DNA from 3 places in the Pseudomonas sp. MLB6B genome. Region 2 is predicted to be linked to each of the others. Evidence: predicted binding sites of a transcription regulator. Region 2 holds the regulator's gene; each other region holds the start of a gene.
The links. Region 2 encodes sigma-54, which starts transcription at its own class of promoters, with help from an activator protein. Its sites were predicted from a motif close to ANTGGCATNNANNTTGCTNT; they were not measured.
Positions count from the first base shown of each region.

Region 1: a site for sigma-54 is predicted at 2,805-2,824, ahead of glnA (glutamate--ammonia ligase). Genes of this name have one in related genera too.
Region 3: a site for sigma-54 is predicted at 2,639-2,658, ahead of flgB (flagellar basal body rod protein FlgB). Genes of this name have one in related genera too.

Region 1 is NZ_CP199313.1:350,427-361,055, reverse strand. It holds gene glnL (nitrogen regulation protein NR(II)) at 1-348, opposite strand, end outside; gene ACSMEV_RS01460 (chorismate mutase) at 606-1,148, opposite strand; gene glnA (glutamate--ammonia ligase) at 1,303-2,709, opposite strand; gene thiI (tRNA uracil 4-sulfurtransferase ThiI) at 3,220-4,674, shown strand; gene typA (translational GTPase TypA) at 4,801-6,621, shown strand; gene ACSMEV_RS01440 (YkgJ family cysteine cluster protein) at 6,732-7,136, opposite strand; gene ACSMEV_RS01435 (glycogen/starch/alpha-glucan phosphorylase) at 7,338-9,797, shown strand; gene ACSMEV_RS01430 (class 1 fructose-bisphosphatase) at 9,952-10,629, shown strand, end outside.
Region 2 is NZ_CP199313.1:4,453,390-4,464,018, reverse strand. It holds gene ACSMEV_RS19740 (ZIP family metal transporter) at 1-854, shown strand, start outside; gene ACSMEV_RS19735 (HPr family phosphocarrier protein) at 883-1,155, opposite strand; gene rapZ (RNase adapter RapZ) at 1,176-2,030, opposite strand; gene ptsN (PTS IIA-like nitrogen regulatory protein PtsN) at 2,033-2,497, opposite strand; gene hpf (ribosome hibernation-promoting factor, HPF/YfiA family) at 2,510-2,818, opposite strand; gene ACSMEV_RS19715 (RNA polymerase factor sigma-54) at 2,895-4,388, opposite strand; gene lptB (LPS export ABC transporter ATP-binding protein) at 4,565-5,290, opposite strand; gene lptA (lipopolysaccharide transport periplasmic protein LptA) at 5,290-5,814, opposite strand; gene lptC (LPS export ABC transporter periplasmic protein LptC) at 5,801-6,376, opposite strand; gene ACSMEV_RS19695 (KdsC family phosphatase) at 6,385-6,909, opposite strand; gene ACSMEV_RS19690 (KpsF/GutQ family sugar-phosphate isomerase) at 6,909-7,883, opposite strand; gene ACSMEV_RS19685 (ATP-binding cassette domain-containing protein) at 8,127-8,936, shown strand; gene mlaE (lipid asymmetry maintenance ABC transporter permease subunit MlaE) at 8,936-9,730, shown strand; gene mlaD (outer membrane lipid asymmetry maintenance protein MlaD) at 9,730-10,215, shown strand; gene ACSMEV_RS19670 (MlaC/ttg2D family ABC transporter substrate-binding protein) at 10,225-10,629, shown strand, end outside.
Region 3 is NZ_CP199313.1:2,363,372-2,374,000, forward strand. It holds gene flgA (flagellar basal body P-ring formation chaperone FlgA) at 1-532, opposite strand, end outside; gene ACSMEV_RS10430 (chemotaxis protein CheV) at 598-1,527, shown strand; gene cheR (protein-glutamate O-methyltransferase CheR) at 1,581-2,408, shown strand; gene flgB (flagellar basal body rod protein FlgB) at 2,703-3,110, shown strand; gene flgC (flagellar basal body rod protein FlgC) at 3,113-3,556, shown strand; gene ACSMEV_RS10450 (flagellar hook assembly protein FlgD) at 3,570-4,265, shown strand; gene flgE (flagellar hook protein FlgE) at 4,295-5,614, shown strand; gene ACSMEV_RS10460 (hypothetical protein) at 5,918-6,109, shown strand; gene ACSMEV_RS10465 (flagellar basal body rod protein FlgF) at 6,449-7,189, shown strand; gene flgG (flagellar basal-body rod protein FlgG) at 7,236-8,021, shown strand; gene flgH (flagellar basal body L-ring protein FlgH) at 8,066-8,761, shown strand; gene ACSMEV_RS10480 (flagellar basal body P-ring protein FlgI) at 8,773-9,882, shown strand; gene flgJ (flagellar assembly peptidoglycan hydrolase FlgJ) at 9,893-10,629, shown strand, end outside.

The DNA of each region.
Region 1 (10,629 bases), 520 kb from region 2:
CCGGTCGCGCGGGTGCACTTCGAGCAGCAGCAGGGTGGTGCCCTGGTGCAGGATGGGCGTCACGGCATAGTCGACGGTGATGCTCTGGCCGTTGAGCGAGGTCAGCAGCGCTTCGCGTTTGGTGAACGGGTGCGCGTGCTCGACCGCCTGGCGCAGGGCGCTGAGGGCCTCGGCGGATTCGGTGAACAGCTCGCTGATGAATTGCCCATGGCTGCGCTGACCGCTGACGGCCAACAGCATTTCGGCGGCCGGGTTCATGTACTCCAGGCGCAGTTCGGCATCGAGCAGCAGCGTGGCGGTGGTCAGGTTGTCCAGCAACAGTCGGTGCTGCGCGTCGCTGATGGTCATGGCAAGGGTGACCTCTATTACCGCAGTGCGGGCGCATTGGGCGCGTGATGCCCCGATCGGGCCAGGGTAGGAGCGCAGAGGCTCGGCATGCAGCTGCAAAATGCAAGAAACAAACCAAGGCTCTGAAAAGAAGCGGTATTTTCTGACTCAGGCCCTGAAAGCGGGCGATTCGGACCGGGAATCAGGCGGTCGATGGAACAAAGTGGACCGTCTGCCCCGGTCATGCACCCTAGTGTGCACCAATATAGGGCTTTGTTTCAGAGAGGGTCGCAAAGTCTGCCCGCTGCGCGTTGCAGGGCCAGTTGATGCAGTGCGGTGCCTGCACGTTCGGCCAGCGCATCGGCCACCACCCGCTTGCAGTCGCCCGGCCGTTGCCGATCGAAGCGTTGCAGGCCGGCGAGTAGCTGATGCTGCAGGTTGTCGAGCTGGGGCCGTAGCGCGTTCTTCAGGTCCAGGCGCGGCGTATCCGGCGCCCGTTGCTCGCGTTCCCAGCGGTTGAGCAGGGCGTACTGCACCAGCTTGCCGGCTTCCATCTGGTCGGCGAAGAAGCCTGCCGCCCGCTGTGCGTCGAGGTCATGGTCGGCAGCTGCTTCGCGGACCTGGGTCAGGATCTGCTGCTCGCGCGGCAGGTCTTGCACGGGCAGATTCTGGTCCCACTTGAGCAGGGCTACGCCGTCGGCCAGGGCCAAGCGGTTTTCGATGGTGTCGAGCAGGATGTCCAGCGGGGTCTTGGGTTTGCTCGAAGAGGCACAGCCGGACAGGCTGAGGACCAAGAGCAAGGTAAGGGTGATGGAACGCATGAAAGGCTTCCTCGAGTGGTGGGCCATCGAGTGTGCCTGGTTCTTCCAGAGCGCTTTTGTAGGAGCCTTCCCATATGCCTGACAGCTGAAACAACAACGGCCTTCCGAAGAAGGCCGTTGTGGACGAACGTGTCGACGCCTGGCGTCTAGCGCATCAAACGCTGTAGTACAGGTCGTATTCCAGCGGGTGGACGAAGGTGCGGACCTTGATCTCTTCTTCGGACTTCAGCTCGATGTAGGCATCGATGAAGTCGTCGGAGAACACGCCGCCCTTGGTCAGGAACGCGCGGCCCTTGTCCAGCTCTTCCAGGGCTTCTTTCAAGCTGCCGCAGACCTGTGGGATTTCCTTGGCCTCTTCGGGCGGCAGGTCGTACAGGTTCTTGTCGGCGGCGTCGCCTGGGTGGATCTTGTTCTGGATACCGTCCAGGCCGGCCATCAGCAGTGCGGCGAAGCACAGGTACGGGTTGGCCGCCGGGTCCGGGAAGCGCGCTTCGATACGGCGGGCTTTGGGGCTCGACACGTAAGGAATGCGGATCGAAGCGGAACGGTTGCGGGCCGAGTAGGCCAGCATCACTGGCGCTTCGAAGCCTGGCACCAGGCGCTTGTAGGAGTTGGTGGCCGGGTTGGTGAAGCCGTTCAGAGCCTTACCGTGCTTGATGATGCCGCCGATGAAGTACAGGGCGATGTCGGACAGGCCGGCATAGCCTTCGCCGGAGAAGGTGTTCTTGCCGTCTTTGGAGATCGACATGTGCACGTGCATGCCCGAGCCGTTGTCGCCGTACAGCGGTTTAGGCATGAAGGTAGCGGTCTTGCCGTAGGCATCGGCCACGTTGTGCACGCAGTACTTCAGGGTCTGGACTTCGTCGGCCTTGGTGACCAGGGTGTTGAACTTCACACCGATTTCGTTCTGACCGGCAGTGGCCACTTCGTGGTGGTGCACTTCGATGACCAGGCCCATCTCTTCCATGGCGTTGCACATGGCGGTACGGATTTCGTGGTCGTGGTCGCACGGCGGAACCGGGAAGTAGCCGCCTTTGACGGCAGGGCGGTGGCCCTTGTTGCCGCCTTCGACGTCCTGGTCGGTCATCCACGAGCCTTGCTCGGAGTAGATCTTGAACATCGAGCCGGAGATGTCCGACTTGAACTTGACCTGGTCGAAGATGAAGAACTCCGGCTCCGGGCCGACGAACACGGTGTCGCCGATGCCGGTGGTCTTGAGGTATTCCTCGGCGCGCTTGGCGATGGCGCGCGGGTCGCGGTCGTAGCCCTGCATGGTGGACGGCTCGATCACGTCGCAGACCAGGATCAGGGTCGGCTCTTCGGTGAACGGGTCCAGCACGGCGGAGGTGTCGTCCGGCAGCAGGATCATGTCGGAGGCTTCGATGCCTTTCCAGCCTTCGATGGAGGAGCCGTCGAACATCTTGCCAGCTTCGAAGAAGTCGTCTTCCAGCGCGTCGCGAGCCGGCATGGTGACGTGGTGCTGTTTGCCTTTGGTGTCCGTGAAACGCAGATCAATCCATTTGACGTCATGATCTTTGATGAGTTGAACCGACTTCGACATGCTGTCCTCCGGTGGGTCTGGAACGCGGTTGGCCGCGACCTGGAAAAGGGTGTTGCCGGGCACGGATAGTCGGCCAAGCTTACCTGCCTCACAAGGGAGCAATTTGCATGCCAGTGCCCAAAAATGGCGAGGGCGGGATAAAAGGCGGCGGATTGGGGCATCTACAAGTACATGGGCCGTCAATAGCGCACCTATTCGAGGCAAGAAACGCGCTGTATGCACCAATGTAGTGCGACTGTAGGAGCGGCTTCAGCCGCGATGGGCCGCAACGCGGCCCCAACTCTGGCAGCACATGTATTTCCTGTCATAAGGAGGTTGGGGCGTTCGGGGTCGCTGCGCGGTCCATCGCGACTGAACCGGAGCGCCGGCCGGTCGCCTACAGAGTCCTTATTGCACGGGGCCTTCAGTCATGCGCAAACAGATTTTGTGCAAAAAATGCTCAAACATCGGAACATTTCCGATATAATCCGCGCCCCTCATTTTTCGGTGAGCCCATCGCGCCCTGTGACCATGAAACTGATCGTCAAAGTCTTCCCAGAAATCACCATCAAGAGCCGGCCGGTGCGCATGCGCTTCATCCGCCAGCTCGCGAAGAACATCCGCGCCGTGCTCAAGGACCTCGATCCCGAGCTGGTGGTGGAGGGTGTCTGGGACAATCTCGAAGTGGTCACCCGCCTCGAGGACGAGAAGGTCCTGCGTGAAATGATCGAGCGCCTGAGCTGCACGCCGGGCATCGCCCATTGCCTGCGCATCGAGGAATACCCGCTGGGCGACTTCGACGACATCGTCGCCAAGTGCCGCGCGCATTTCGGCCACCTGCTGGCCGGCAAGCGCTTCGCCGTGCGCTGCAAGCGCGGCGGCCACCACGATTTCAGTTCCATGGACGTCGATCGCTACGTCGGCAGCCAGCTGCGCCAGCAGTGCGGCGCCGCCGGCATCGACCTGAAGAACCCCGAAGTATTGGTGCGCATCGAAATCCGCAACCAGCGCCTGTACATCATCCACGGCCAGCACCAGGGCATGGGCGGCTACCCGCTGGGCGCTCTGGAGCAGACCTTGGTGCTGATGTCCGGTGGCTTCGACTCCACCGTGGCGGCCTACCAGATGATGCGCCGCGGCCTGGTCACACATTTCTGCTTCTTCAACCTCGGCGGCCGCGCCCACGAACTGGGCGTGATGGAAGTCGCGCATTTCCTGTGGAAGAAGTACGGCAGCAGCCAGCGCGTGCTGTTCATCAGCGTGCCGTTCGAGGAAGTGGTGGGGGAGATTCTCGGCAAGGTCGACGACCGTTACATGGGCGTGACCTTGAAGCGCATGATGTTGCGCGCCTCTAGCCGCATCGCCGACCGTCTGGAGATCGATGCGCTGGTCACCGGCGAGGCGATTTCCCAGGTCTCCAGCCAGACCCTGCCCAACCTCTCGGTGATCGACCAGGCCACCGACAAGCTGGTGCTGCGCCCGCTGCTGGCCAGCCACAAGCAGGACATCATCGATACCGCCTACCAGATCGGCACCGCCGACTTCGCCCGGCACATGCCCGAGTACTGCGGCGTGATCTCGGTGAACCCGACCACCCGCGCCAAACCGGACCGGGTCGTCCACGAAGAACAGCATTTCGACATGGCCGTGCTCGACAGCGCGCTGGAGCGTGCCCGCTTCGTCTCGATCGACAACGTCATCGACGAGCTGGGCAAGGACATCGAGATCGAGGAAGTGGCCCAGGTATTGCCTGGCCAGATCGTCATCGACATCCGCCACCCCGACGCCTTGGAAGACCAGCCGCTGGAAATCGACGGCATCGAGGTGCAGGCCATGCCGTTCTACGCAATCAACAGTCGCTTCAAGCAGCTCGACGAGACCCGTCAGTACCTGCTCTATTGCGACAAGGGTGTGATGAGCCGTTTGCACGCACACCACCTGCTCAGTGAGGGACATGCCAATGTGCGTGTTTATCGTCCGGCATAAGACCCCAGGGCTGTATGGCGGCAGCATCCGCCATCGCCCTCCCGACCAACGGGCCCACTGAGTCATATCGCTTCATATTTGGCCGCTAAGCTGGCGGCAACCGAATCCTCTGCTCGAGATGCTTTTGTGATCGAAAATCTGCGTAACATCGCCATCATTGCCCACGTCGACCATGGTAAGACCACCCTGGTAGACAAACTCCTGCGTCAGTCCGGCACCCTGGAGCGCGGCGAGCTCAACGACGAGCGCGTCATGGACTCCAACGACCAGGAAAAAGAGCGCGGCATCACCATTCTGGCGAAGAACACCGCCATCAACTGGAACGGCTACCACATCAACATCGTCGACACCCCCGGCCACGCCGACTTCGGTGGCGAGGTGGAGCGTGTGATGTCGATGGTCGACTCCGTGCTGCTGCTGGTCGACGCGCAAGACGGCCCTATGCCGCAAACCCGCTTCGTGACCAAGAAGGCCTTCGAAGCCGGCCTCAAGCCGATCGTCGTGATCAACAAGGTCGACCGTCCGGGCGCGCGTCCTGACTGGGTGCTAGACCAGATCTTCGACCTGTTCGACAACCTCGGCGCCACCGACGAGCAGCTGGACTTCCAGGTCGTCTACGCCTCGGCCCTGAACGGCATCGCCGGTCTGGACCACACCGCCATGGCCGAAGACATGACCCCGCTGTACCAAGCGGTCATCGACCACGTGCCTGCCCCGGCGGTCGACCGTGACGGTCCGTTCCAGATGCAGATCTCCGCACTGGACTACAACAGCTTCCTCGGCGTCATCGGCGTCGGCCGCATCGCCCGTGGCCGCATCAAGCCGAACACCCCGGTGGTCGCCATCGATGCCGACGGCAAGAAGCGCAACGGCCGTATCCTCAAGCTGATGGGCCACCATGGTCTGCACCGTGTGGACGTCGAAGAAGCCCAGGCCGGCGACATCGTCTGCATCAGCGGTTTCGACGAGCTGTTCATCTCCGACACCCTGTGCGACCCGACCGCCGTCGAGGCCATGAAGCCGCTGACCGTCGACGAGCCAACGGTTTCCATGACCTTCCAGGTCAACGATTCGCCGTTCTGCGGTAAGGAAGGCAAGTTCGTCACCAGCCGCAACATCAAGGACCGTCTGGACAAGGAACTGCTCTACAACGTAGCCCTGCGCGTCGAAGAGACCGATTCCCCGGACAAGTTCAAGGTCTCGGGCCGTGGCGAGCTGCACCTGTCGGTACTGATCGAAACCATGCGCCGCGAAGGCTTCGAGCTGGCCCTGGGCCGTCCTGAAGTGATCATCCGCGAAGTGAACGGCGTGAAGCAGGAACCGTTCGAAAACGTCACCATCGACATCCCTGAGGAATCCCAGGGCAAGGTCATGGAAGAGATGGGCCTGCGTAAAGGCGACCTGACCAACATGGTCCCGGATGGCAAGGGCCGTGTGCGCCTGGAATACAACATCCCGGCTCGTGGTCTGATCGGTTTCCGTAACCAGTTCCTGACCCTGACCAACGGTGCAGGCATCCTGACTTCGATCTTCGATCGCTACGACAACGTCAAGTCCGGCCACATGTCCGGTCGCCTCAACGGCGTTCTGGTGTCGGTCGAAACCGGCAAGGCCCTGACCTACTCGCTGGAAACCCTGCAAGCGCGCGGCAAGCTGTTCGTCGAGCACGGCCAGGAAATCTACGGTGGCCAGATCATCGGTCAGAACAGCCGCGACAACGACCTGGGCGTCAACCCGACCAAGGGCAAGAAGCTCGACAACATGCGTGCTTCGGGTAAAGACGAAGTCATCGCCCTGGTGCCGCCGGTTCGCTTCACCCTGGAACAGGCCCTGGAATACATCCAGGAAGACGAGCTGTGCGAAGTCACGCCGAAGTCGATCCGCCTGCGCAAGAAGATCCTGGACGAAGGCGAGCGTACCCGCGCTGCCAAGAAAGCCAAGAACTGAGTGAGTTCTGGCTGAATGAAAACGCCCCCGGTCGAAAGGCCGGGGGCGTTTTTGTTTGTCCGGGTTTTGCCGCTCGCCTCAGGCGGCGCAGCGACCGTATGCGCCCGTCCTCAGCGCACCTGCGCCTTGGGCTTATACGCACAATACCCCGGCCGCGGCCCGACCCGTGGATGGTTGCGGCAGGTGTCGGGGCGCTTGTCGTAGATGGTGCACAGGCGGCTCTTGCGATCCAGGTACAGGCAGTCGTCGTTGCTCATGCGGGTGAGGGTGAAGATGCCGGACTTCTGGTTGAAGCGCTCGACGATGCCATCTTTCTGCAAACGTTTGGCGATAGCCTTGGGTGGCTCGCTCTTCTCGAACTCGTCGACCACGCCGATGCGCACCAGGTCGTTGATCTTCACTTCCACGGGCAGGGTGCAGCAGGTCGAATGGCAGCCACCGCACATGTGGCTGGTGTAGCGCTGCCAGGTTTCCAGGCGGTCGACTTCGGCGGCGGCAATCAGGGTGCTTTTCATTAGGTCAGGGCGTACAGGTAGGCGGATCAGGGTCCAGGGCGCGCGATCATACCGGAGTTGCTCAAAATGTGAACAACCTTTCGCCCGAATGGCCTCAGGCCATCAACCCGGACGAACCGTCGGCGGCGCTCTGGGTCGAAGCGTCTAGTCTCACCACTCTTCCTTTCTCGAAGCCTCCGTCAATCTTTCCGAGGATGTCGTATGCCCCAGGAACCCCAGGACCGCGCAACACGTGACGCCGAGGTGGCCGAATTCCGCGCCGCCGTACTGGCCAAGCTGACCTATTCGGTCGGCAAGGACCCCGAGCACGCCTTCGAGCACGACTGGTTCGAAGCCGTGGCACTGGCCGCCCGTGACCACATGGTCGAGCACTGGATGGACCACACCCGGCGCGCCTACCGGCGCAACCAGAAGCGGGTGTACTACCTTTCCCTGGAATTCCTCATCGGCCGGCTGCTCTACGACAGCCTGAGCAACCTCGGCCTGCTCGACGTCGCCCGCGAGGCCATGGCCGGTCTGGACGTGGACCTGGAGCGCATCCGCCTGCTCGAACCCGACGCGGCGCTGGGCAACGGTGGCCTGGGCCGCTTGGCGGCCTGCTTCATGGAAAGCATGTCCACGTTGGGCATCGCTGCCCACGGTTACGGCATCCGCTACGAACACGGCCTGTTCCGCCAGGCCATCGTCGACGGCTGGCAGCAGGAACAGACCGAGAACTGGCTCGACTTCGGCAACCCCTGGGAGTTCGAGCGGCCCGAGGTGATCTACCCGATCAGCTTCGGTGGCGGTGTCGAAACCCTGACCGACGACAACGGCGAGCAGCGCCAGGTCTGGACGCCGGGCGAAACCGTGCGCGCCGTGGCCTACGACACGCCCGTGGTGGGCTGGCGCGGGTCGAGCGTCAACACCCTGCGCCTGTGGCGCGCCCGCGCCTTGGAAGAGCTGCACCTGGAGCGCTTCAACGCCGGCGACCACCTGGGCGCCGTGGCCGAAGTGGCCCGCGCCGAGAGCATCTCGCGCGTGCTGTACCCGGCCGACAGCACCGAGGCCGGCCAGGAGCTGCGTCTGCGCCAGGAGTACTTCTTCGTCTGCGCCTCCCTGCAAGACCTGTTGCGCCGGCACCTGAACATGCACGACAGCCTGCTCAACCTGCCCGATTCCGCAGCGATCCAGCTCAACGACACCCACCCGTCCATCGCCGTGGCCGAGTTGATGCGCCTGCTGGTCGACCAGCACGAAATTCCGTGGGACAAAGCCTGGGAAATCACCGTCGGCACCTTGGCCTACACCAACCACACCCTGCTGCCCGAAGCCCTGGAAACCTGGCCCGTGGCACTGATGGAGCGCATGCTGCCGCGACACATGCAGATCATCTATCTGATCAACGCCCACCACATCGACGCACTGCGCGCCCAGGGGCAGCACGATTTCGACGTGTTGCGCGCCGTGTCGCTGATCGAAGAGGACAACGGCCGGCGCGTGCGCATGGGCAACCTGGCCTTCCTCGGTTCGCACAGCGTCAATGGTGTGTCGGCGCTGCACAGCCAGTTGATGAAGAGCACGGTGTTCGCGCAACTGCACAAGCTCTACCCGGACCGCATCAACAACAAGACCAACGGCATCACCTTCCGCCGCTGGCTGTACCAGGCCAACCCGCAACTCACCGAGATGCTGGTCGACACCCTCGGCCCCGAGCTGCTGGACGATCCGCAAACGCACCTGCCCAAGCTCGCGCCCAAGGCCGACGACCAGGCTTTCCGCGCCCGCTTCGCCGCCCAGCGCCTGCACAGCAAGAACGCCCTGGCCAGCATCATCCAGGAACGCGTCGGCGTCACCGTCAGCCCCGAGGCGCTGTTCGACGTGCAGGTCAAGCGCATCCACGAGTACAAGCGGCAGTTGCTCAACCTGTTGCACACCGTGGCGCTGTACCAGGCCATCCGCGCCGAGCCGAGCGGCGACTGGGCGCCGCGGGTGAAGATCTTCTCCGGCAAGGCGGCGGCCAGCTACCACCAGGCCAAGCTGATCATCAAACTGACCAACGACATCGCTCGGGTGGTGAACAACGACCCGACCGTGCGCGGCCTGCTGAAAGTGGTGTTCCTGCCCAACTACAACGTCAGCCTGGCCGAAAGCATCATTCCGGCGGCGGACCTGTCCGAGCAGATCTCCACCGCCGGCTACGAGGCGTCGGGCACCAGCAACATGAAGTTCGGCCTCAACGGCGCGCTGACCATCGGCACCCTGGACGGCGCCAACGTGGAAATGTGCGAGCACGTCGGCGCCGAGAACATGTTCATCTTCGGCCTGACCGCACAGCAGGTGCAGGCGCGCAAGCGTGACAACGACTTCGGCGCCGGCGCCGCACTGGGCGCTTCGCACCGGCTCAACGACGTGTTTCAGGCGATCCGCAGCGGCGTGTTCTCGCCCGACGACCCGTCGCGCTACGCAGGCTTCATGGACGCGCTGGTCGACTACGACCGCTTCCTGGTGTGCGCCGACTTCGACGCCTACTGGGATGCCCAGCGCCGCGTCGATGCGCTGTGGAACACGCCTGAGGACTGGTGGCGCATGGCGGTGCTCAACACCGCGCACATGGGCTGGTTCTCGTCCGACCGCACCATCGGCGAATACGCCAGCGACATCTGGAAGGCCTTGGACTGAACCGTTTCACCCTCGCGGCCCCGTGCTGCGGGGGTGATGAACTCCCCCCGCGAAGCGCCGTCTGATCGCCCAGGCGCGTCGCTTTGCTCGCTAGCGTGCCGCTCTCCCTGTAAACTGCGGGGGTTTTTCTCCCCCAATCCCGTCGGAGCCATACATGTCTCGCGTTACCCTGAGTCGCTATTTGATTGAGCAGACCCGCAGCAACAACACTCCTGCCGATCTGCGCTTCCTGATCGAAGTGGTGGCGCGTGCGTGCAAGGAAATCAGCCATCACGTCTCCAAAGGTGCTTTGGGCGGTGTGCTGGGCAGCATGGGCACCGAAAACGTGCAGGGCGAGGTGCAGAAGAAGCTCGATGTCATCTCCAACGACATCCTGCTCGAAGCCAACGAATGGGGCGGTCACCTGGCCGGCATGGCGTCCGAGGAAATGGACAACGCCTACCAGATCCCGGGCCGCTATCCCAAAGGCGCCTACCTGCTGGTCTTCGACCCGCTCGACGGCTCCTCGAACATCGACGTGAACGTCTCGGTCGGCACCATCTTCTCGGTGCTGCGCTGCCCGAACGAATACCTCAGCCAGAACGAAACCCTCAACGAGAACGCCTTCCTCCAGCCGGGCACCGAGCAGGTGGCCGCCGGTTACGCCATCTACGGCCCGCAGACCATGCTGGTGCTGACCCTGGGCAATGGCGTCAAGGGCTTCACCCTGGACCGTGAACTGGGCAGCTTCGTGCTCACCCACGAAGACATCAAAGTGCCGGAAACCACCGCCGAGTTCGCCATCAACATGTCCAACCAGCGCCACTGGGAAGCCCCGGTCACGCGTTATGTG
Region 2 (10,629 bases):
TCAGGCAAGCGCTGGGTATCTTGCTGGTGCTGGTCGGCACTGCGCTGCTGGTCGCGCGGGGCATCGCCTGGCTGGAGCTCGAGCCACGCATGCTGCGTGCGCTCGAAGGGGGTGCGCTGTGCGCGCTGGGTACTGCACTTGGCGCGGTACCGGTCTTGGTGGTGCGCAGCATGCCGGTGGCGCTGGCCGACACACTGCTGGGCTTCGGCGCCGGCGTGATGCTGGCCGCTACGGCGTTCTCGTTGATCATTCCAGGGCTGGAAGCGGCGCAGTCGATCGGCTACAGCCCTTGGGGCGCTGGCGCTTTGATCAGCTTCGGTCTATTGGGCGGAGCACTCTGCCTGTTTCTGGTCGACCTCAAGGTCTCTGGCGCCTCACCCGAGGCGTTAGTGGGCAACGGCACTCACCCGGTGATCGCGGCGCGCATCTGGTTGTTCGTGATCGCCATCATCGCCCACAACATTCCGGAGGGCATGGCCATCGGCGTCTCCGCCGGCGGCGGCATGCCCGACGCCGACAGCCTGGCCATGGGCATCGCTTTGCAGGATGTGCCTGAAGGGTTGGTGATCGCCTTGGTCTTGGCTGGGGCGGGCATGTCGCGCTTCAGGGCGTTTCTGATCGGTGCCGCTTCCGGGTTGGTCGAGCCTGTGGCGGCAGTGGTCTGCGCCTGGTTGGTCAATGTCGCCGAGCTGCTATTGCCGCTGGGCCTGGCATGCGCGGCCGGCGCCATGCTGTTGGTGGTCACCCAGGAAATCATTCCCGAATCGCGCAGCAATGGGCACCACCGCCTGGCCAGCTTGGGGCTATGTCTCGGCTTCTGCCTGATGATGGTGATGGATACTGCGATGTCCTGAGGATCGAAGCAGGTGCGGGGAGGGCGGTCTACTCTCCTTCGTCGAACTTGTTCTCGATCAGTTCCACCAAGCCTGCCAATGCCTCGTCCGCTTGCTCACCCTCAGTGTGCAAATGCACTTGGGTGCCTTTGCCAGCAGCCAGCATCATCACGGCCATGATGCTCTTGCCGTCCACCAGCTTGTCGGGTGCGCGTCCTACCTTTACCTGGCAGGGGAAACGCCCGGCCACACCCACGAACTTGGCGGCGGCCCGGGCATGCAGGCCGAGCTTGTTGACGATGGTGATTTCACGGGCGGGCATTGGAGGGTGGATCCTGTGGGCTAGAGGTCGCGATGGCGAACCTGGACATTTTTCAGGGTTTGTTGCAAAAGGGCGCCGAGGCGTTCGGTGAGGTAGACCGAGCGATGATGGCCGCCGGTGCAGCCAATGGCGATGGTGACGTAGGCACGATTGCTGGCGGCGAAGCGTGGCAGCCATTTGAGCAGGTAGCTGGAGATGTCCTGGAACATCTCCTCGACATCGGGTTGCGCGGCCAGATAGTCGATCACCGGCTGCTCGAGACCGGAATGGTCGCGCAGCTCGCAGTTCCAGTAAGGGTTGGGCAGGCAACGCACGTCGAACACCAGATCGGCGTCGACCGGCATGCCTCGCTTGAAACCGAAGGATTCGACCAGAAACGCCGTGCCAGGCTCGGGCTGGTTGAGCAAGCGCAGCTTGAGCGAGTCGCGCAATTGATACAGGTTGAGGTTGCTGGTGTTGATCTTGAGGTCGGCCAAATCCGCGATCGGGCCAAGTAGATCGGTTTCCACGCGAATGGCTTCGGCCAGCGAACGGTCCGCAGTGGTCAGCGGGTGGCGACGACGGGTCTCGGAGAAGCGCTTGAGCAGGATGTCTTCGTCGGCGTCCAGGTACACGACGTTGCACTGGATGTGCTTTGACCGAACATCTTCCAGCAGGGCGGGAAAGCGCGACAGGTGGCCCGGCAGGTTGCGTGCGTCGATGGACACCGCCACCTTGGGCTGCTGCAACTCAGCCTTGAGCAGGACGTTTTCCGTCAGTTGCGGCAGCAGGCCGGCCGGCAGGTTGTCGATGCAGTAAAAGCCGTGGTCTTCCAGTACATCCAGGGCGGTACTCTTGCCGGAGCCGGAGCGACCGCTGACGATGATCAGGCGCATGGTCAGGCCTCGTTCTGAACGTCCAGGACAACCTGGTACAGGGCCTCGCTGGTGGTGGCCGCACGCAGGCGTTCGCGTACTTCTTTGCGGTCCAGCATGCTGGCGATCTGGCGCAGCAGCTCGAGGTGGGCATCGGTGGCCGCTTCCGGGACCAGCAGCACGAACAGCAGGTCCACCGGGGCGCCGTCGATGGCGTCATAGTCGATAGGGGCATCGAGGTGCAGCAGGGCACTGACCGGTGCAGTGCAACCGGGCAGGCGGCAATGAGGAATGGCAATGCCGTTGCCGAAACCGGTGGAGCCCAGTTTTTCACGGGCGACCAGTTTTTCGAAGATGTCGTGCATCTCCAGTTCCGGCACCTGTTCGGCGATGAGGGTGGCGACCTTTTCCAGGGCGCGCTTCTTGCTACCGCCCGGCACGTTCGCGAGCGAACGGCCGGGGGTCAGAATGGTTTCAAGTCGGATCATGGATGGGGGGTGTCAGCGGGCCGCTGCGCCTTGCAGCAGGCTTTGCTGTTTTTCCTTGTGTTTTTTCAGTTGGCGATCAAGCTTGTCAGCCAGCGCATCGATCGCTGCATACATGTCTTCGTGTTCTGCGTTGGCAACCACTTCACCACCAGGAATCTGCAGCGTCGCTTCGACTTTTTGCTGCAGCTTCTCGACTTTCATGATGACCTGCACGTTGGTGATCTTGTCGAAATGACCCTCCAGACGTTTGAGCTTCTGCTCCACGTAATCGCGCAGGGGTGGGGTGACTTCTACATGGTGTCCACTGATGTTGACTTGCATACAGCTTCTCCTTATTGCCGTGCATAAAGAGGCAGGTGTTGCACCTGCCACTGAAACGCTGTGGCACATCCAGGCGTTACATCAGCCGCTTGCGTTCACTGGAGGGCGCGATGCCCAGCGACTCGCGGTACTTGGCGACGGTGCGACGTGCTACCTGGATGCCTTGAGCCTCCAGTAAACCAGCGATCTTGCTGTCACTCAATGGCTTTTTCTGATTTTCCGCCGCCACCAGTTTCTTGATGATCGCGCGGATTGCCGTGGACGAACATTCGCCGCCTTCGGCCGTGCTGACGTGGCTGGAAAAGAAGTATTTCAGCTCATAGATACCGCGCGGCGTGTGCATGTACTTCTGCGTGGTGACCCGGGAGATGGTCGACTCGTGCATGCCCACGGCTTCGGCGATGTCGTGCAGGACCAGCGGCTTCATGGCCTCGTCGCCCAGGTCGAGGAAACCACGTTGGTGCTCGACGATTTGCGTGGCCACCTTCATCAGCGTTTCGTTGCGGCTTTGCAGGCTCTTGATGAACCAGCGCGCTTCCTGCAATTGGTTGCGCATGAAGGTGTTGTCGGCACTGGTGTCGGCGCGGCGCACGAAGCCTGCGTACTGCGCGTTGACCCGCAGGCGCGGCACCGCTTCCTGGTTCAGTTCCACCAGCCAGCGCTCGTTGTCCTTGCGCACGATGACGTCGGGCACTACGTATTCGGGTTCGCTTGACTCGATCTGCGAGCCCGGGCGCGGGTTGAGGCTTTGCACCAGCTCGATGACCTGGCGCAGCTCGTCTTCCTTGAGCTTCATGCGGCGCATCAGCTGGCTGTAGTCGCGGCTGCCGAGCAGGTCGATGAAGTCACTGACCAGGCGCTGCGCCTCTGCCATCCACGGCGTATTGGCCGGCAGCTGGCGCAGTTGCAGCAGCAGGCACTCGCCCAGGCTCGTGGCGCCGATGCCGGCAGGTTCGAACTGCTGGATGCGGTGCAGCACCGCCTGCACTTCGTCGAGTTCGATGTCCAGTTCGGGATCGAACCCCTCGCAGATTTCTTCGAGGGAGTCTTCCAGGTAACCCTGGGGGTTGATGCTGTCGATCAGGGTGACGGCGATCATGCGATCGACGTCCGACATCGGCACCAGATTGAGCTGCCACAGCAGATGGCTTTGCAGGCTTTCCCCGGCCGAGGTGCGGGTGGTGAAGTCCCACTCGTCGTCGTCGTTGCTGGGCAGGCTGCTGGCGCTGGTCTGATAGATGTCTTCCCAGGCCGTATCGACCGGCAGCTCGTTGGGAATGCGCTCGCCCCAATCCCCTTCTTCGAGGTTCTCGACCGTGGTGGTGGTCTCCTGGAAGGAAGTGTCGTGCGCTTCACTGGCAGGCTTGCTTTCGGCGTTGTCGGCCATGGGATCGTTGTTGTCGAAGTCTTCGCCTTCTTCCTGGCGTTCGAGCATCGGGTTGGATTCCAGGGCCTCCTGGATTTCCTGCTGAAGATCCAGAGTGGAAAGCTGGAGCAGACGAATGGCCTGTTGCAACTGCGGGGTCATCGTCAGTTGCTGGCCCATTTTTAGGACGAGCGATGGTTTCATGGCTGGGGCTAATTACCTTGTTCGCCGGCGCGCAAGCGCCATCCACTACACGAGGGCGCCGCGGCGCCAATTTTAAGCAAGTTGTATGCCTGAAACTGTAACGTTTGCCTAGGGCGCTGTGTCAAATAAAGTGCGATCCAGCCTCGATCAATGCGGCGGGCACGCCCGCCGAACATTCACAGTCTGAACTCGTGTCCCAGGTAGACCTCTTTCACCAGGTCGTTGGCCAGGATGGTAGCCGAATCGCCCTCGGCGATCAGCTGACCGTCGTTGACGATGTATGCCGTTTCGCAGATGTCGAGCGTTTCACGTACGTTGTGGTCGGTGATCAGCACGCCAATGCCTTTGGCCTTGAGGTGATGGATGATCTGTTTGATGTCGCCCACGGAAATCGGGTCGACCCCGGCGAAAGGTTCGTCGAGCAGGATGAATTTCGGCGCGGTCGCCAACGCACGGGCGATCTCCACGCGGCGACGCTCACCGCCCGACAGGCTCATGCCGAGGTTGTCACGGATGTGGGTGATGTGGAATTCCTGCAGCAGGCTTTCCAGCGCCTGACGCCGGCCGTCGCCGTCGAGCTCCTTGCGGGTCTCGAGGATGGCCATGATGTTGTCGGCCACCGACAGCTTGCGGAAGATCGACGCTTCCTGTGGCAGGTAGCCGATACCGGCCTTGGCGCGGCCGTGCATGGGCTGGTGGCTGACGTCGAGATCGTCGATCAGCACCCGACCCTGATCGGCCTGGACCAGGCCGACGATCATGTAGAAGCAGGTGGTCTTGCCCGCGCCGTTGGGCCCGAGTAGGCCGACGATCTGACCGCTGTCGATGGACAGGCTGACGTCGCGAACGACCTGCCGGCTTTTATAGCTCTTGGCCAGATGTTGGGCTTTGAGGGTTGCCATCACTCGGCCTTCTTCTTCGGCTGGATCACCATGTCGATACGCTGGCGCGGTGCGGTGACGTTGCCGCCACGGCCCGCTGTGGCGATCTGGGACTTGGTGTTGTAGACGATCTTCTCGCCTTCGGTGGTGTTGCCTTCGTTTTCCACCTTGGCGCGATCGGTGAGCACGACCAGGTCTTTCTGCGCCTGGTACTGGATGGTCACTGCCCAGCCTTTCATCTTGTCAGGCTTGGCTGCGCTCTGTTGCTGCTCGAAATACGCCAGGTTGCCGACCGAAGTGAGCACGTCGATGTCGCCGGACGCCGCACGGGTGATGGTCACGGTATTGCCTTTGATCATCATCGAACCCTGGGTGATGATGACATCGCCGGTGTAGGTGGCCACGCCTTGCTTGTCGTCCAGGTGCGCGTTGTCGGCCTGGATGCGGATCGGCTTGTCGCGATCGGTCGGCAGGGCCCAAGCGCTCGCGCTACCCAGTGCTGCGCTCAGGCTGAGCAAAAGGGGAAGGGTTTTAACGAGCCTCATACTGTCCTCTTACGTTGGACAGCAGGTCCATCCTGCCGTCTTTCAAGTACGCCTTCATGCCTGTGCCCGTAGTGGTGCCACCGGCGCCGTCGATTCTAACGGCTTGCTCGGTCTGCGCATATTGCTTCTGCGGGAACACGGTCATGCGGCTGCTGGTGATCAGCGTGTCGCGGTTCTTTTCATCGGTGCGGGCGATCCTGACCGAATCGATCAGTTCCACCTCGGTGCCATCGGGATTGACCTCGGCGTGCTCGCTCTGGATGTGCCAGGGAAAGGCGGTGCCGCGGTACATCTGCAGGTCCGGCTGGGTCACCAGAGTGACTTCGCTGGCCTTGACGTGCTCGATCTTGTCAGCGGTCATTTCGTACTGGCGCTTGCCGTCGGGCAGAAACTGCACGCTGTGGGCGTTGATCGCATAGTAGTCGATCGCGTTCTCGTCGACCTGCGCCTGTGGCGTGTCGTCGAGGAAACTTTCCGGGCTCAGATTCCAGTAGCCCACGGCGCCCAGCAGGGCGGCGATCACGCTGAACAGAACGATGTTCTTGGCTTTTTTGCTAAACATGTGCAGCTCTACAGGTAATGGGCGTGGGCAGTGTCCAACGTGTCCTGGGCCTGCATGATGAGTTCGCAGAACTCCCTTGCGGCGCCTTCGCCGCCGCGCGCGAGCGTGATGCCGCGGGCGTGCTGACGCACGAATGGCGAGGCGTTGGCCACCGCCATGCCGAGGCCGACGCGGCGAATCGCCGGCAGGTCGGGCAGGTCGTCTCCCAGGTAGGCAACCTGTTCATAGTTCAGGTTCAGTTCCGCTAGCAAGCCGTCGAGCACAACCAGCTTGTCTTCGCGGCCCTGGAACAGGTGGTCGATACCCAGGTTGCGGGCGCGCCGTTCCACGACCGGGCTGGAGCGACCGGTGATGATCGCGGTCATCACACCGCTGGCACGCAGCATCTTGATGCCTTGCCCGTCGAGGGTACTGAACGACTTGAACTCGCTGCCGTCGGCGAGGAAGTACAGGCGACCGTCGGTAAGCACACCATCGACATCGAAGACGGCCAGCTTGATCGCTTTGCCACGTTGCAACAGATCCGGGTTCATCACATTACTCCAGCGCGCAGCAGGTCGTGCATGTTGAGCGCACCGACGGGGCGATCGTGGGCGTCCACCACCACCAGTGAACTGATTTTGTAGTCTTCCATGAGCTTGAGCGCCTCGGCCGCGAGCATCTGCGCAGTGACGGTCTTGCTGTGTGAGGTCATCACCGCCTCGATGGGCGTGGCGTGCACGTCGATGTTGCCGTCCAGCGCACGGCGCAGGTCGCCGTCGGTGAAGATGCCGGCCAGGGTGCCATCGGCTTCCAGCACCACGGTCATGCCCAGGCCCTTGCGCGACATTTCCAGCAGCGCGTCCTTGAGCAGGGTGGAACGCTCTACCACCGGCAGCGCGCTGTCGCCGTGCATCACGTCTTCGACCTTGACCAGCAGGCGGCGGCCCAAGGCGCCACCCGGGTGCGAGAAGGCGAAGTCTTCGGCCGTGAAGCCGCGCGCTTCGAGCAGTGCGATGGCCAGGGCGTCACCCAGCACCAGGGCTGCGGTGGTGGAGGAGGTCGGCGCCAGGTTGAGCGGGCAGGCTTCGTGCTCGACGCGGGCGTCGAGCCTGGCGGCGGCGGACAGGGCCAGGGTCGATTGCGGGTTGCCGGTCAGGCTCACCAGGGGCGTACCGAGGCGCTTGATCAGCGGCAGCAGCATGACGATTTCGGCCGTGGTACCAGAGTTGGACAGGGCCAGGATCACGTCGTCGCGGGTGATCATGCCCATGTCGCCGTGGCTGGCTTCGGCCGGGTGCACGAAGAACGCAGGGGTACCGGTGCTGGCGAGGGTGGCGGCGATCTTGCTGCCGATGTGCCCTGACTTGCCCATGCCCAGCACGATCACACGGCCCTTGCTGGCCAGGATCAGTTCGCACGCACGCACGAATTCGCCATCGATGCGGGCTTGCAGGCCCTGCACGGCTTCAAGCTCGAGACGCAAAGTGCGCTGGGCGGAATGGATTAGCTCGCTGGATTGGCTCATGGTCGAAACGTATGGCTTGCGGGAAAGGCGGCGATTATAGCTGCAATGCACAAAACCCTCACCTTTGATCGTCAGACTGAAACTTTCCCTTACTGTCGATAGCCTGAATGCTCGGGCAGTAGCCTTGGGAAGGGCTTCGGCGCGGTGGTATAGTTCGCGGCTAACCGGCCCGCCCGCGACGCTTGTGTCTTCCTGATGAGGACGCGCGTCCATGAACACTGGGCTGTATCGCAAGGAGTCTAGATGAGTGGGGATAGCGCCTACGCGGTCGAGTTGAAGGGCCTGTCCTTCCAGCGCGGCTCGCGCAGTATTTTCAGCAACGTCGACATACGCATTCCCCGTGGCAAGGTGACCGGCATCATGGGCCCCTCGGGCTGCGGCAAGACCACGCTGCTGCGCCTGATGGGCGCACAGCTGCGTCCGGCCAAGGGCGAAGTGTGGGTGGCCGGGCAGAACCTACCGAGCCTGTCGCGCGCCGACCTGTTCGATGCGCGCAAGCAGATGGGCGTGCTGTTCCAGAGCGGTGCGTTGTTCACCGACCTCGACGTGTTCGAGAACGTCGCGTTTCCCTTGCGTGTGCACACTGAGCTGCCCGAAGAGATGATCCGCGACATCGTCCTGATGAAGCTGCAGGCCGTCGGTCTGCGCGGCGCCATCAACCTGCGCCCGGACGAACTGTCCGGTGGCATGAAGCGCCGGGTGGCGCTGGCTCGGGCCATCGCCCTGGACCCACAGATCCTCATGTACGACGAACCCTTCGTCGGACAGGACCCGATCGCCATGGGCGTACTGGTGCGCTTGATCCGTCTGCTCAACGACGCGCTGGGCATCACCAGCATCGTGGTCTCCCACGACCTGGCGGAAACCGCCAGCATCGCCGACTACATCTATGTCGTGGGCGACGGCCAGGTGCTGGGCCAAGGCACGCCGGACGAGCTGATGAACTCCGACAATCCGCGCATTCGCCAATTCATGAAAGGCGATCCAGACGGCCCGGTGCCTTTCCATTTTCCTGCGTCCGACTATCGCGCCGCTTTGCTGGGGGCGCGTTGATGCGCAAGACATCCATTCTCGAACGTATCCGCCTGTTTGGCCGCGCGGCCATCGATGTCGTCGCCATTTTGGGGCGCTCCTGCCTATTCCTGTTCAACGCGTTGCTAGGCCGTGGCACCGGCGGTGGTTTCCAGTTGCTGGTAAAGCAGCTCTATTCGGTGGGCGTCATGTCCCTGGCGATCATCGCCGTGTCGGGCGTGTTCATCGGCATGGTGCTGTCACTGCAGGGCTACAGCATCCTCACCAAGTACGGCTCCGAACAGGCGGTGGGGCAGATGATCGCCCTGACCTTGCTGCGCGAACTGGGGCCGGTGGTCACGGCCTTGCTGTTCGCCGGGCGTGCGGGTTCGGCGCTGACCGCCGAAATCGGCAACATGAAATCCACCGAGCAGCTGTCGAGCCTGGAAATGATCGGCGTAGACCCGCTCAAGTACATCGTCGCACCACGGCTGTGGGCCGGCTTCATTTCCCTGCCGCTGCTGGCGCTGATCTTCAGCGTGGTGGGCATCTGGGGCGGCTCGTGGGTCGCCGTGGACTGGCTCGGCGTCTACGAAGGCTCGTTCTGGGCCAACATGCAAAACAGCGTGTCGTTCACCGACGACGTGCTCAACGGGGTGATCAAAAGCCTGGTGTTCGCCTTCGTGGTCACCTGGATCGCCGTGTTCCAAGGCTATGACTGCGAGCCCACGTCAGAGGGGATCAGCCGTGCCACGACCAAGACCGTAGTGTATGCCTCGCTGGCAGTCCTGGGTCTGGACTTCATCCTGACCGCCCTGATGTTTGGAGACTTCTGATGCAAAACCGCACCCTGGAAATCGGTGTCGGCCTGTTCCTGCTGGCCGGGATTCTGGCGTTGTTGCTCCTCGCCCTGCGCGTGAGCGGCCTGTCGGCCAGCCCTGCGAGCGACACCTACAAGGTCTATGCCTACTTCGACAACATCGCCGGCCTGACCGTGCGTGCCAAGGTCACCATGGCCGGCGTCGCCATCGGCAAGGTCACCGCCATCGACCTGGACCGCGACAGCTTCACCGGTCGCGTCACCCTGGAACTGGAGCAGGGCGTCAACAACCTGCCCACCGACTCCACCGCTTCTATCCTCACCGCTGGCCTGCTGGGCGAGAAATACATCGGCATCAGCGTCGGAGGCGAAGACCAGGTGCTCAAGGACGGCGGAACCATCCACGACACCCAGTCGTCATTGGTGTTGGAAGATCTGATCGGCAAGTTCCTGCTCAACTCGGTTGGTAAAGACGCAAAAGAAGCCGCCCCGGCTAATTAAGGAGTTTCCATGATTTCGATGCTGCGACGTGGCCTGCTGGTCATCCTGGCCTGCCTACCGATGCTGGCGATGGCCGCCCCCGGGCAGTCGGCCCATGAAGTGATCAAGAGCACCACCGACGCGCTGCTGTCGGACCTGCAAGCCAACAAGGCGCGCTACAAGTCCGATCCGCAGGCGTTCTACAACGCCCTCAACGGCATTCTGGGCCCCGTGGTGGATGCCGACGGCATTTCCAAGAGCATCATGACCGTCAAGTATTCGCGCAAGGCCAGCCCTGCGCAGATGCAGCGCTTCCAAGAAAACTTCAAGCGCAGCCTGATGCAGTTCTATGGCAACGCCTTGCTCGAATACAACAACCAGGGCATCACTGTCGATCCCGCGCGCAGCGAAGACGGCGACCGCGCGAGCGTCGGC
Region 3 (10,629 bases), 2.1 Mb from region 2:
GGTCGAGCACGGTGGGCCGCAACAGCTTCATGCCCACCACTTGGTCCAGTTCGGTGATGAAGCCCTGGCCGAGGCTGCCGACATCGCGCTCGCGCAGGGCCACGTCGCCTTCGCCCACCACGCTTTCGCGCTTGAGCGGGCGCACCATCACCACCACGTCGCGGAACAGCTTGACCGTGGCGGGCACGAACACCGTCCACGGACCGCCGCCGGCGCAGCTCACGCGCACGGTGACACGACCCATGGGTGTCGCCGGACTTTCCAGCGATGCGTCGAGGGCCTGGCTGCACTCGGGCATGCGCAAGCGCGGGTCGAGCGTGTTGACCGCCACCTCGTAGCGTCCGGGGGTTTGCGTGCTCGCAAGATAATCCTCGACCTTGAACTCAAGAAATCCCTGAGTCACGCCGATAAGTTGTTCAGGCGAGGTAAACGCCTGCGCCAGCACCCTGGCGCCGGGTGCCCACAGGCACAGAGCCGCCAGCAAGGTGGTCAGCCGCGTCAGTCGTCGGAAATTTGTCGTTTTCATAGGCATGACGCTCAAAAAAGCAAAGCCCGTGCCGACTTGGTATCAGGGCATCAGGTGTGAAGGAGTCGGGCATGGCGGGTGTAATGGATTCGGTCAACCAGCGCACGCAGCTGGTCGGGCAGAATCGTCTCGAGCTGCTGCTGTTTCGCCTCAACGGCGCACAGCTTTACGGGATCAACGTGTTCAAGGTGCGCGAGGTGCTGCAATGCCCGCCCTTGACGCTATTGCCCAGGTCGCATCCGGTGGTGCGTGGCGTGGCCAACATCCGCGGCGCCACCATCCCCATCCTTGACCTGTCGATGGCCACCGGCCTGCCGGGTCTGCAAGAAGAGCTGTGCAACAGCTTCGTGATCATCACCGAGTACAACACCAAGACCCAGGGCTTCCTCGTGCACTCGGTCGAGCGCATCGTCAACATGAACTGGGAAGAGATCCACCCGCCACCCCGCGGCACCGGTCGCGACCATTACCTGACCGCCGTGACCCGCGTGGACAACAAGATGGTCGAGATCATCGACGTGGAGAAGGTGCTGGCCGAAGTGGCGCCGACCTCCGAAGCGGTGTCGGAAGGTGTGATCGACGCCGAGGTGCAGGACAAGGCCGTGATGCTGCGGGTGCTTACCGTCGACGATTCGTCGGTGGCGCGCAAGCAGGTCAGCCGCTGCTTGCAGACGGTGGGCGTGGAAGTGATCGCGCTCAACGATGGCCGTCAGGCGCTGGACTATCTGCACAAGATGCTCGATGAGGGCAAGCATCCGGAAGAGGAGTTCCTGATGATGATCTCCGACATCGAAATGCCGGAAATGGACGGCTATACGCTGACCGCCGCCATCCGCAGCGATCCGCGCATGCAAAAGCTGCACATCGTCCTGCATACTTCGCTATCCGGCGTATTCAACCAGGCGATGGTGAAGAAGGTCGGTGCGGACGATTTCCTCGCCAAGTTCAGGCCTGACGACCTCGCCCAGCGGGTCGTCGACCGGATCAAGGCGACGCACTGAAACGACCGGGGGTCCGGCCCCCGGTGTCAAAGATTGAGAATGAGGCGGCGACAGTGTCTACGGCTACTACCGATTTCGAGCAATTCAGGGTTTTCCTGGAAAAAGCCTGTGGCATCTTGTTGGGCGACAACAAGCAATACCTGGTCTCCAGCCGCCTCAACAAACTGATGGAGCAGCAGGGCATCAAGTCGCTCAGCGAGCTGGTGCAGCGCATCCAGACCCAGCCGCGCAGTGGCTTGCGCGAGCAGGTGGTCGACGCCATGACCACCAACGAAACCCTGTGGTTTCGCGACACCTACCCCTTCGAGGTGATGAAGAACCGGGTCATCCCCGAGTTCATCAAGAACAACCCCGGCCAACGCCTGCGCATCTGGTCGGCGGCCTGCTCGTCGGGTCAGGAGCCGTACTCGCTGTCGATGACCCTCGACGAGTTCGAGCGCAGCAACCTCGGCCAGCTGAAGATGGGCGCGCAGATCGTCGCCACCGACCTCTCCAGCTTGATGCTGAACAACTGCCGCACCGGTGAGTACGACAGCCTGGCCATCGCTCGCGGTCTGTCGCCCGAGCGCCTGCAGCGCTATTTCGACAGCAAGGGGGCAGGGCGCTATGCGGTCAAGCCGGCGATCCGCAGCCGCGTGGAATTCCGTTCGTTCAACCTGCTCGACAGCTACGCGGCGTTGGGCAAGTTCGACGTGGTGTTCTGCCGCAACGTGCTGATCTACTTCTCCGCCCAGGTGAAGAAGGACATCCTCATGCGCATCCACGGCACGTTGAAGCCGGGCGGCTACCTGTTCCTCGGCGCTTCCGAAGCGCTCAACGGCCTGCCGGACCACTTCCAGATGGTGCAGTGCAGCCCAGGCATCATCTATCAGGCCAAGTAGCTAACCGCTTCATCTTCCAAGCCAGCGCCCATGCGCTGGCTTTTTCGTTGATGGGCGTTCGACCGCCAGCACGCCAGTCGATCGACGCCCCGTCAAAAAATTGATTTTCCCGCTGCAATCCCGCCGATTTGCCGCTGTTTGCCGCCAAGCCGGCAGCACTTTGCCGCTTTTCCCGCTGACGGTTCGTCCGCTGCTGGCATCGACCCCACGTACTTCAACGCTTTTGCCGATCTGGCACAACCCTTGCTATCTCAGTCTCAAACGATCTTCGGTCAACCCGCGCAGGTTCCAGACATGAGCATCAACTTCGACAAAGCGCTCGGCATCCACCAGCAGGCGATGAATTTCCGTGCCCAGCGCGCCGAGGTGCTGGCCAACAACATCACCAACGCCGACACGCCCAACTACAAGGCGCGCGACCTGGACTTCTCGTCGATGCTGGCGGCCGAAGCGAACAAGCAGAACAGCGGCGGCATCGCCCTGAACCGCACCAACGGTCGGCACATCGAGGCCGAAGGCCTGGCCAGCGCCGACGATTCGCTCAAGTATCGGATTCCGACCCAACCGTCGATCGACCAGAACACCGTCGACGCCCAGGTCGAGCAGTCCAACTACGCGCAGAACGCCCTCGACTTCCAGGCCAGCTTCACCCTGCTCAACAACAAATTCAAAGGGCTGGTGTCGGCCCTGCGCGGAGAGTGACCATGTCCCTTGCCAACGTCTTCAACATCGCCGGTAGCGGCATGAGCGCGCAGAACACGCGCCTCAACACCGTGGCCTCGAACATCGCCAACGCCGAAACCGTGTCGTCGAGCATCGACCAGACCTACCGCGCGCGGCATCCGGTGTTCGCCACCACCTTCGAACAGGCGCAAAGCGGCGCCGGGCAATCTTTGTTCGAGGACCAGGGCCAGGCCGGGCAGGGCGTGCAGGTCAGCGGCATCGTCGAAGACCAGAGCGAGTTGCAGGCCCGCTACGAACCCAACCACCCGGCGGCGAACAAGGACGGCTACGTCTATTACCCCAACGTCAACGTGGTGCAGGAGATGGCCGACATGATTTCCGCCAGCCGCTCGTTCCAGACCAACGCCGAGTTGATGAACACGGCCAAGACCATGATGCAGAAAGTGCTGACGCTGGGTCAGTAATTGGGATATCGACATGACGACCACGACCGCCACCACCGGCTCGGCTTACCTGACATCGCTGCAAAAGAGCACCGACGCCACCAACGGCAGCACGGGTGCGGCCGGCAGCGCGCTGGGCAAGGACGCGTTCCTCAAGCTGCTCGCCACACAAATGCAGAACCAGAACCCGCTCGACCCACAGGAGAACGGCGAGTTCGTCGCACAGCTGGCGCAGTTCAGCAGCCTGGAAGGCATGCAGACGCTCAATAGCTCCGTGAACAGCATTCTCCAGGGCTTCCAGTCCTCCACCGCATTGCAGGCCTCCTCCTTGGTGGGGCGCAACGTGGTGGTGCAGACCGACAAGGCCAATGTCGAAGCCGGCCAGTCGCTGACCGGCTCGGTCAACGTCACCGGCTCCAGCACCTCGGTGAAGGTCGACGTCTACAACGACAAGGGCGATGTGGTGCGCAGCATCGACCTGGGCAGCAAGGCCAGCGGCCTGGCCGACTTCACCTGGGACGGCCTCGACGATGCCGGCCAGGCCGTGGCCTCGGGTGTGTACAGCTTCAAGGCCACCGCCGACATCAAGGGCACGGCCACGGCCATGACCACCAACTTGCCGGCCAAGGTCAACAGCGTCACTACGGGCGTGAACGGCAGCGAAATGATGTTGAACCTGGCAGGGATGGGCAGCGTTGCCCTGTCGAAAGTACAAATGATCGGAATCTGAGGGCCGACCCCGTCGGCAGGAGTGAGTAAATGTCTTTCAATATTGGACTGAGCGGGCTGTACGCGGCCAACAAGGCCCTCAACGTCACCGGTAACAACATCGCCAACTCCGCCACCACCGGCTTCAAGGCCTCGCGTGCCGAATTCGCCGACCAGTACGCCTCTTCCGTGCGTGGCACCAGCGGCCGTACCCAGGTCGGCAGCGGCGTGCGCACCGACGCGGTGTCGCAGCAGTTCACCACCGGCAACATCGTCGGCACCGGCAAGAGCCTGGACTTGGCCATCGACGGCGACGGTTTCTTCGCCATGAGCGACAACGGCTCGCGCATCTATACCCGTGCCGGCGCTTTCTACAGCGACAAGGAAGGCAAGGTGGTCAACGCCTCCGGCGCGACCCTGCAGGGCTACCCGGTCGATGCCAACGGCCAGATCGTACGCGGCGCGCTGACCGATCTGAAGATCGACACCGGCAACCTGGCGCCCCGTGCCACGTCGAAAGTCAGCGAAACCCTGAACCTCAACTCCACGGAAGCTGCGCCTGCGCTCACGCCGTTCGACCCGTCCGACGTCAAGACCTACAACTACACGTTCAACACCGACCTGTACGACAGCCAGGGCAACCTGCACCAGCTGAACCAGTACTTCGTGCGCGACACGGTCAACAACGCCTGGACCATGTACACCACGGTCAACGGTCGCAATCCGGCCGATCCGACCAACACCACGCCGCTGGTCAACACCCTGCCGTTCAAGTCCGACGGCTCGCTCGACACCGCTTCGATGGCCGCCGGCCCGGTCGCGGGCGGCATGAGCATCGCTACCGACAAGACGTTCAAGATGGACAACTGGGTACCGGCCGCGAAGAACGCTGCTGGCGCCTGGGCCAGCAACGGCGCTGTCGCCAATGACGGCGGCGTCGGCCTGGACATGCTCGCCACCACGCAGTACAACGCGGCCTCGGCGACCACCGCCAAGGATCAAGATGGCTATTCCACCGGTGAGCTGACCGGCCTGACGGTCGATCAGAGCGGCAACCTGTTCGCCAACTTCACCAACGGTCGTGACAAAGTCATCGGCCAGGTCGCCGTCGCCACCTTCGCCAACATGCAAGGGCTGACCCCGGTCGGTGGCACGGCGTGGCGCGAGTCGTACAACTCGGGCGTGGCGGTGGTCGGTGAGCCGGACACCGGCACCTTCGGCAAGATCGCCGGCGGCTCGCTGGAAGACTCCAACGTCGACCTGACCGGTGAGCTGGTCAATCTGATCAAGGCGCAGAGCAACTACCAGGCCAACGCCAAGACCATCTCGACCGAAAGCACTGTGTTGCAGACCATCATCCAGATGACCTGATGGGTGGGTGAGGGGTGAGGCGCATGGCCTTGTTTCTGTGGGCCAACGCCTCGTCCCGGTCCTACGCTGGCAGCACGGTTTCCTGGCCGATCGCGGTAGCTGGGATGGGCCGGCGTTGCCGGCCATCGCGGCTAAAGCCGCTCCCACGGTAAGGCGCTCCTGTAGTGAGTCGCTTCTGCAGTGGGTCGCTTCTGTAGTGCACCGTTCCCGTGTAGGAGCGGCTTTAGCCGCGATCCAAGGCGCAAGCCTTGGTGGCTGCCAATGAACCCTCTTCAGGCAAACACCCACCCGAGCCCCATGCCAATGTCGAAACGCTTTACCTTCACTGCGCTTCTTCTGCTGTTGGCCCACACTTGTGTACAGGCCGCCCCCGCGCCGTTCTTCCTCTGGCAAAGCAAACTCACCGGCCGCTACATGTGCAGCCAGCACAAGCCCGGCGACGGTTGGATCTGGCACGCCGGGCCGTTCAACAACGCCGGTTGCCGCGCGCGGTAGCGTTGGCGATCGCTGCATGGCAGGCGGTGACGGAGCCCCACGATACGAAGCATCGAGCGACGAACCCCAAGCACCGAGCATGGGTGCTGAGGCATGACCCTCATGCCTCCAGCGCCATGACCCTCTCCACTTGCCTCCACACCTGACGCCACCCTTCGATGCCGGACAATCTCCCCTCCCGGCAATTCCCTTCCGGCAAACCTTTGCCGACAAACTGACGCCATCGCACAGCCATCCTCGTCAAATCCCAGTAAACACGGGCTTTGGCAAACCTGGTTCGATAATTGCTAAGGCTTGCACGAGGCGACAACGTTTCGCTACGCGCACAGAGGATTCCCCGTGGACAAGATGCTTTACGTGGCCATGACCGGTGCCAGCCAGAACGCCCTGGCGCAACAGGCCCACGCCAACAACCTGGCGAACATTTCCACCACTGGCTTCCAGCGCGATCTGGAGCAGGCGCGCTCGATGCCGGTGTTCGGCGACAGCTTTCCGTCGCGCGCCTATGCCATGACCGAGCGCCCGGCCACTGACTTCAGCGCCGGTGCCATGATCGAGACCGGCCGTGATCTGGACGTCAGCGTCTCCGGCCCCGGCTTCATGGCCGTCCAGGCTCCCGACGGTAGCGAAGCCTATGTGCGCACCGGCAGCCTCAACGTCGATGCCTTGGGCGTGCTGCGCGCCGGCAACGGCATGGCGGTGATGGGCAATGGCGGGCCGATCGCGGTGCCGCCCGAGCAGAAGATCGAAGTGGGCGAAGACGGCACCATCAGCATCCGCGGCATGGGCGAAGACCCGCGCGTGCTGGCGGTGGTCGACCGCCTGAAGCTGGTCAACCCCGACACCAAAGGCATGGTCAAGGGCACCGATGGCCTGATCCACACCAGCAGCGGGCAAGCGGCCGACGCCGACGTCAACGTCAAGGTGGTGTCGGGCTTTCTCGAGGCGAGCAACGTCAATGCCGTCGAGGAGATGACCTCGGTGCTGGCGCTGTCCCGGCAATTCGAGCTGCACATCAAGATGATGAACACGGCCAAAGAAGGCGATGAAGCCATGGCGCGTGTTTTGCAAATAGGCTGATAACACTTGAACGGGTGCCGAAAATCCGGCGCACGAGGAGAACGAGATGCTTCCAGCACTGTGGGTCGCCAAGACCGGTCTGTCTGCCCAAGACACCAATTTGGCCGTGGTATCGAACAACCTGGCCAACGTGTCCACCACCGGTTTCAAGCGCGACCGCGCCGAATTCCAGGACTTGCTGTACCAGGTCAAACGCCAGCCCGGCGCGCAATCGACCCAGGACAGCGAGCTGCCTTCGGGCTTGCAGGTCGGTACCGGTGTGCGCGTGGTCGGCACGCAGAAGAGCTTCACCGCCGGCAGCCTGCAAACCACCGAAAACCCCTTGGACATGGCGGTCAACGGTCGCGGCTTCTTCCAGGTGTTGCAGCCCGACGGTACGGTGTCGTACACCCGTGACGGCACCTTCCACCTGAACTCCGACGGCCAGATCGTCACCGCCAGCGGCTTCGCCCTGGAGCCTGCGGTGGTCGTGCCCAACGACGCACAGACCTTCACCGTGGGCCAGGACGGCACCGTGTCGATCACCACCGCCGGCAACCCGGCCTCGCAGGTGATCGGCAACATCCAGACCGCCGACTTCATCAACCCGGCCGGCCTGCAGGCCATCGGCAGCAACCTGTTCCTCGAAACCGCCGCCAGCGGCGCGCCGCAGGTGGGTACGCCGGGCCTCAACGGCCTGGGCACCACCCAGCAGATGACTCTGGAGAACTCCAACGTCAGCACCGTGGAAGAGCTGGTCAACATGATCACCACCCAGCGCGCCTACGAGATGAACTCCAAGGTCATCTCCACCGCCGACCAGATGCTTTCGTTCGTCACCCAGCAGCTTTGATCACCGATCCGTTCCCGCGCCCGATACACCGTGAGGTAAGCGTCATGAGTCGTCTGTTGTCCGTGTTCGCCCTGGGGGGCGTGGTCCTGCTGTCCGGGTGCGTGGCGCCCGCGGCCAAGCCCAACGATCCGTACTACGCCCCGGTGCTGCCGCGCACCCCGTTGCCGGCCGCCGCCAACAACGGCTCGATCTATCAGGCCGGGTTCGAGCAGAACCTCTACACCGACCGCAAAGCCTTCCGCGTGGGCGACATCATCACCATCACCCTCAACGAACGCACCTCGGCCAGCAAGAACGCCGGTTCCCAGCTCACCAAGAACAGCAAGGCCAACCTCGGTCTGACGTCGCTGTTCGGCGGCTCGGGCACTACCAACAACCCGTTCGGCGGCGGCGACCTGTCGCTCAACGCCGGCTACAACGGCGACCGCACCACCAAGGGCGACAGCAAGGCCAACCAGGGCAACACCCTGACCGGTTCGGTGACGGTGACGGTGGCCGACGTGCTGCCCAACGGCATCATCTCGGTACGCGGCGAGAAATGGCTGACGCTCAACACCGGCGACGAGCTGGTGCGCATCGCCGGGCTGATCCGCGCCGACGACATCGCCACCGACAACACCGTGCCGTCCACGCGGGTCGCCGATGCGCGCATCACCTATTCGGGCACCGGCTCCTTCGCCGATGCCAGCCAGCCGGGATGGCTGGACCGCTTCTTCCTCAGCCCGCTCTGGCCCTTCTGAGAACGATGACCATGCTCAACCCAAGGCAGCTGCTCGCCGCGACCCTTCTGCTGTGCTGTGCGTTCGCCGCGCAGGCCGAGCGTCTGAAGGACATCGCCAGCATTTCCGGCGTGCGCAGCAACCAGCTGATCGGCTACGGCCTGGTCGTGGGCCTGAACGGCACGGGTGACCAGACCACCCAGACGCCGTTCACCCTGCAGACTTTCAACAACATGCTGGCCCAGTTCGGTATCAAGGTGCCGCCAGGGTCGGGCAACGTGCAGTTGAAGAATGTCGCCGCGGTGTCGGTGCATGCCGACCTGCCGCCGTTCGCCAAGCCGGGGCAGATGGTCGACATCACCGTGTCGTCCATCGGCAACTCCAAGAGCCTGCGCGGCGGCAGCCTGTTGATGACGCCGCTCAAGGGCATCGACGGCAACGTCTACGCCATCGCCCAGGGCAACCTGGTGGTCGGCGGCTTCGACGCCGAAGGCCGCGACGGCTCGCGCATCACCGTTAACGTACCGTCGGCCGGGCGCATCCCGGGCGGCGCTTCGGTCGAACGCACCGTGCCGAGCGGCTTCAACCAGGGCAACAGCCTGACGTTGAACCTCAACCGGCCGGACTTCACCACCGCCAAACACATCGTCGACAAGGTCAACGAGCTGCTCGGCCCCGGTGTGGCCCAGGCGCTGGACGGCGGGTCGGTGCAGGTCACCGCGCCCATGGACCCGAGCCAGCGCGTCGACTACCTGTCGATCCTGGAAAACCTGGAGATCGATCCAGGCCAGGCGGTGGCCAAGGTCATCATCAACTCGCGTACTGGCACCATCGTCATCGGCCAGAACGTCAAGGTCTCGCCGGCGGCGGTCACCCACGGCAGCCTGACCGTGACCATCACCGAAGACCCGGTGGTCAGCCAGCCCGGCGCCTTCTCCAACGGCCAGACCGCCGTGGTACCGCGCTCGCGGGTGAATGCCGAACAGGAAGCCAAGCCGATGTTCAAGTTCGGCCCAGGCACCACATTGGATGAGATCGTGCGTGCGGTGAACCAGGTGGGCGCGGCCCCCGGCGACCTGATGGCGATCCTCGAAGCCCTGAAGCAGGCCGGTGCGTTGCAGGCCGACCTGATCGTCATCTGAGGCCCCGACCATGACGCCCAAGAGCCTGGTATCGACCACTCCCGACAGTGGTGCGTACACCGACCTTACCCGCCTCAGCTCGCTCAAGCATGGCGATCGCGACAGCGATGCCAACGTGCGCAAGGTGGCCCAGGAGTTCGAGTCGCTGTTCATCGGCGAAATGCTCAAGGCCTCGCGCAAGGCGAGCAACGTCATGGCCGACGACAACCCGATGAACACCGAGACGGTCAAGCAGTACCAGGACATGTACGACCAGCAGATGTCGGTGAGCATGTCGCGCGAAGGCGGCGGCATCGGCTTGCAGGACGTGCTGGTGCGCCAGTTGTCGCAGAAGAAGGCCAGCGCCGCTGCGGCCGCCAGTGCCGCCAGCGCCCATGCGCCGGCCCTGTGGGGCGCACGGGTGGCGGCGACGGCGGCGGGCGAGGGCGGTGCCACCAGCTCGCGCAACGACGTCGCCCTGCTCAATGCCCGGCGCCTGGCGCTGCCCGGCAAGCTGACCGACCGTCTGCTGGCCGGCATCGTGCCGTCGGCGAGCGGCACCTCCGCCAGCGGCACTTCGACGAATGGCGCCTCCGCGAACGCTCCGGCGCTGGCCACCGCCAGTCCTGCGCTGGTCAAGCTGGACCGGTCCAAAGTCCAGTCCGCCACTGCCGTAGGTACCACTGCGGGCGCCGCCACGCAGATCCTCGGTCGCGCCGTTGCCCAGCCGCCGCTGGCGCCGCAAAAAGCCTTCTCGGGCAGCGACGA